Regions from separate parts of the Streptacidiphilus jeojiensis genome, predicted to be linked through region 1. Evidence: riboswitches for the same ligand, from Rfam matches in the RefSeq annotation. Region 1 holds a riboswitch; the other holds the start of a gene.
The links. A riboswitch is a leader RNA that binds a small molecule or an ion and turns the genes downstream of it on or off. The one in region 1 is predicted to bind S-adenosylmethionine.

Region 1 (2,375 bases):
TGTTCGGACGGATCGCCGCCCGCCAGGCGTCCAGGTCGTCAGGGTCGTCGACGAAGGAGACCTCGATGCCGAAGCGCGGCAGCGTGTGCCGGAACAGGTTGTAGGTGCCGCCGTAGAGCGAGGTGCTGGAGACGATGTGGTCGCCCGCGCCCGCCAGGGTCAGGATCGCCAGCGTCTCGGCGGCCTGGCCGGAGGCGGTCGCCACGGCGGCGACACCGCCCTCCAGTGCGGCGATGCGCTGCTCCAGGACGTCCTGGGTGGGGTTGTGGATGCGGGTGTAGATGTTGCCCTCCTCGGCGAGCGCGAACAGCCCGGCCGCGTGGGCGGTGTCGCGGAAGACGAAGGAGGTGGTCTGGTAGATCGGGACCGCCCGGGCACCGGTGGTCGGGTCGGGCACGGCTCCGGCGTGCACCTGCTTGGTCTCGAAGGACCAGCCGGCGGTGTCGGCGGTCGCCTCGGCCGAGGCGACCGCAAGGTCGAGCTCGGCGCCGGCGGGGTCGATGGAAGGGCTCACGTGGACGGCTCCATTCACGGGGTGGCGCGCACGGGCCCGGCACCTGCTTCCGGCCGACGGTTCGGCAACGGGAGGTGTGCGGGCACGGCGGCGCGCCGAAGAAGGTTCTCTTGCGCCAGGGGCGGGGACCGCGCGCCGCAGGGGGGCGAGCGGTGCGGATGAACGGGGCTTCCGGGGGCGGTCACCGGAGCGGGCGCGGCGGTCGCCGCCCGCGGTCGAGTCAGCTGGGGCGGCTACACCTGGTGCTGGTGCTGCGCCCGTAGTCCACGTGGCGGCGGCTGACAAGAACGGTCATGGCGGTGAGGATAGTCCGGTTCGTGGCCTCCCGGCCAGTCTTCTGCCGCGCTGTCACCTGCGGCAATGCGCGGTATCACGCCGTTCACAATCGCCTGGCGGGCGCCGGTGGAGCGGGCGATCGACGGCATTGTCCAAGTCGCGGCGAGCGGTTAACGTGGCTTCTGGTTATGAGCGTCAGTGTCAAGCCCTGGCTTGCTGACCGGCAACCCTCGTCCGCGGTGGGGTGCTCCAGGTGACGACCCGACAGGACGCCCGTCCTGTAAGCGCGAGACCCCCTGCGGGGCCGAGGAGTGCGAGGTGATTCCCGTGCAGATCCGTCGTTCCGGCAGCAGCAGTGCGCCGCGCCCGCAGGGGTTCCGTCAGCTCCGGGCCGCCAGGCGCCACGTGGACCTGCTCCGGGTGAGCAGCGCACTGTGTCCGGGGACCTCCCCGGCCTGTTGACGCCAAGGGTCGGCCGACCGCGCGCCGCCCGGCTCCGACCGACAGCGGCAGACCCGCGCCGGTCCTGACCACGCTGCTTCCCAGCGGCCTTACCCGTGGCCCCCGCCGCGCGTTCGATCGCGGCGCTGCCTGCCTCCGGGCTGCCCTGCACTCCACCGACCCGAGAAGGACGACAGAACTGTGGCACACGTCGTAGTAGTGGGTGGCGGGGTCATGGGCTCCGCCGCAGCCTGGCAGCTCGCCTCGCGCGGCTTCGCGGTGACCCTGCTGGAGCGGGGTGCAGCCGGGCACACCGAGGGCAGCTCGCACGGCAGCTCCCGGATCTTCCGGCTCGCCTACCCCGACGCCTTCTATGTCTCGCTGGCCGCGCGGGCGCTCCCGCTGTGGCGTCGGCTGGAAGCGGAGTCCGGCATCGAGGTGCTCAGCCTCACCGGCGCGGTGGACCACGGCCCGCCCGCCGCGATCGAGGCGCTGCACGGCGAGCTCCGCGCGGGCGGGCACGCCGCCAGGGTGCTCGGCCCCGAGCAGGCGGCCGAACGCTGGCCGGGGCTGCGCTTCGACACCAGCGTGCTGTTCCACGCCGCCGCCGGACGGCTGCACGCGGACCGGGCCGTCCTGGCGTTCCAGCAGGCCGCCGCAGCCAAGGGTGCGGTGGTCCGGCACGGGGTCCGGGTCGCGAAACTGCTCCGGCACGGCGCCGACAAGGTCGAGGTGATCACCACCGGGGGAGAGGCGGTCACGGCGGACGCCGCCGTGGTCGCGGTCGGCGGCTGGGCCCCCGGCCTGGCGGCCCGGTCGGTCTCCGGCCTGCCGCCGCTGCGGGTCACCCAGGAGCAGCCGGTCCACTTCCCGGCCCCGGACGCGCTGGACTGGCCGAGCTTCATCCACCACGGCGGAGCGGCGCTGGCTGAGGACTCCGGTGTGTACGGACTGGGCAGCGAGGACGGCGTCAAGGCCGGCTTCCACGCGGTCGGCCCGGTGGTGGACCCGGACCAGCGCGACCGCAGCATCGACCCGCTGGCGCTGCGTCAGGTCCAGGAGTACGCCGAACGCTGGCTCCCCGGCGTAGACGCCTCCGCGCCCACCGCCACCACCTGCCTCTACACCCTCACCCCGGACCATG
Region 2 (2,375 bases), on a different contig from region 1:
CAGGTCGTGGGGGAGGGTGGCCGGGCGCAGCCGGAAGCCGGTCAGCCCGGCCTGCTGCCACTCCAGCAGCAGGTCGGCGAGGTCGGCGGCGGTGCCGGCGAAGACCTCGGCGTCGCTGGTCAGCGGGGTGGCGGCCAGCTCGTCCAGCCGGTCCCGGCGGGCCGCGGCCGCGCCGGGGGCCTCGTCCAGGAAGACCAGCAGGTCGCCGAAGACGTGCACGGTCTGGTCGGCGCGCCCGGCCGCGGCCTGCTCGGCGCGGATCTCGGCGACGATGCCCCGGGCGCCGTCCGCGTCGTGCGGGGTGGTGAAGCCGAGGTCGGTGGAGCGGGCGACCAGTCGGTAGGGGATGGTCTGGTGCGCCAGCGCGGTGACCAGCGGCTGCCCCTGCGGGGGGCGCGGGGTGATCGACGGCCCCTTCACGCTGAAGGCGCTGCCCTCGAAGTCGATGTAGTGCAGCTTCTCGCGGTCGATGAAGCGGCCGGTGGCGACGTCGCGGATCTCGGCGTCGTCCTCCCAGCTGTCCCAGAGCCGTCGCAGCACCTCGACGTAGTCGGCCGCCTCGTCGAACAGCTCGCCGACCAGGGCCTGGACCTCGGGGCGCTCGAAGTCCTCGAAGGTGAACGGCGGCAGCGTCCGGCGCCCGAAGAGCTCGGCCTCGTGCGGGCGTCCCGACACCTGGACCCGTACCCCGCCGCGTCCGCTGCTGACGAAGTCGAGGGTGGCGATCGCCTTGGAGATGTGGAACGGCTCGGTGTGGGTGACCGTGGCGGTCGGCACCAGGCCGATGTGCCGGCTGAGCGGGGCGATCCGGGCGGCGGTCAGCACCGCGTCCAGCCGCCCGCGGACCTGGTCGGTGCGCCGGTCCGGGGCGAAGGTCTCGGCCGACTGGAGGCCCAGGGAGTCCTCGATGGTGACGAAGTCCAGCAGTCCGCGCTCGGCCTCGGCGACGAGGTCCGCCCAGTACGCCGCGGTGAAGAGCCCCTCGGGCCGGGCGTCGGGCAGCCGCCAGGCGGCGGGGTGCCAACCCGTGCCGTCGAGGGCGACGGCCAGATGGAGGGCGGGGTGTGGGAGAGGCATGGGGGAGATCGCTTCCTGCTCGATTGGGGCCCGATGGTGCGGCGGGCATGCCGAGGGGGACCCGCGCCGGGGCGGCCCGGGGCGGAGTCGGCGGGAGGGAGGGTGCTTCAGCGAGAGGACCGCTGCAGCGGGAGAGGTGCTTCGGAGCGGTGGCCGGAGGTACGGCGGCGCAGCGCCCGTCGAGCGGGGGTGCTGCTCAGGCGGCCGGACAGAGGGCGCTGGCGATGCGCTGAAGATCGATATGGCGACGCGAGTACGTGCCCACTGGTTGACGCACTGCTCTCACCTCCGGTTCAGCTTGCGCGCTTACAGGACTGCGCCGTCCTGTCGGGTCGTCACCTGGAGCACCCCGCCGCGTCGGAGGGTTGCTGGTCAGCCAGCCAGGGCTTGTTGCTGACGCTCGTAACCTGCTCACACGCTAACTCCGGATGGGCGTCGAACACAATCCCCAGTGATCGACTGGGGATGGCCGAGGAGGTCCGCGGAGGTCCGGGGGAGGCCCGGGGCCGCTCCAGCGAGCCTCCAGCGAATCTCCACCGAACCGATAGGCATTGTCTAAATGCGCCGGACGGGTTACCGTGATCCCTGGTTATGAGCGTCAGCGTCAAGCCCTGGCTGGCTGACCGGCAACCCTCCGACGCGGCGGGGTGCTCCAGGTGACGACCCGACGGGACGCCACAGTCCTGTAAGCGCGAGATCGAAAGCGGAGGTGAGAGCAGTGCGTCGAGCAGTAGCCGGAACGTACTCGCGTCGCCACGTCGATCTGCTGCGGGTGAGCAGTGCCCTGTGTCCGGGGACGTGCGCGGTCCGCTGACCGCACCCTTCTCTCCCTGCCTTCATTCCCGGCACCTGTCACCCCATTCACGCCCTCCCGCCGTGCCTCCACGGCGCGCTGCGGCGTTCTCACGGGACGGAACCCACACCCCCATGAGCAGTCCGGACACCTCTGCGCGCACTGCCGTCGCGCCCGAGCCTCCCCCTCCGGTCACCGACGACCGCCCGCTGCACCAGCGCCCCGAGGACGGGCAGCTGCTCGCCGCGAAGCTGGTCCCGCTGCGCCGCCCCGGCCAGTGGATCTCAGCTCTCGCCCTGCTCGTCCTGCTGGCCATGTTCGTCCACACCCTGCTGACCAACAAGCGGTTCCAGTGGGACGTGGTCGGCAGTTACTTCCTCAACGGCTCGATCGTGAACGGCCTGGTCCTGACGCTGTGGTTGACCGCGGCGGTGATGGCGACCGGCTATCTGCTCGGCATCGGCGTGGCGGTCATGAGGCTGTCCGGCAATCCGGTGCTGCGCTC

Region 2: it holds a riboswitch for S-adenosylmethionine, as region 1 does, so the genes downstream of both, ABUW04_RS16870 (putative leader peptide) here and ABUW04_RS04840 (putative leader peptide) in region 1, are expected to answer to the same signal.

Annotation. Positions count from the first base shown of each region.
Region 1 is NZ_JBEUKS010000001.1:1,062,554-1,064,928, reverse strand. Features, by position in the region: gene ABUW04_RS04845 (bifunctional o-acetylhomoserine/o-acetylserine sulfhydrylase) at 1-502, opposite strand, end outside; SAM riboswitch class IV at 975-1,083, shown strand; gene ABUW04_RS04840 (putative leader peptide) at 1,109-1,252, shown strand; gene ABUW04_RS04835 (FAD-dependent oxidoreductase) at 1,433-2,375, shown strand, end outside.
Region 2 is NZ_JBEUKS010000005.1:410,358-412,732, reverse strand. Features, by position in the region: gene ABUW04_RS16875 (LLM class flavin-dependent oxidoreductase) at 1-1,077, opposite strand, end outside; gene ABUW04_RS16870 (putative leader peptide) at 1,274-1,342, opposite strand; SAM riboswitch class IV at 1,375-1,485, opposite strand; SAM riboswitch class IV at 1,665-1,775, shown strand; gene ABUW04_RS16865 (putative leader peptide) at 1,787-1,891, shown strand; gene ABUW04_RS16860 (amino acid ABC transporter permease) at 2,005-2,375, shown strand, end outside.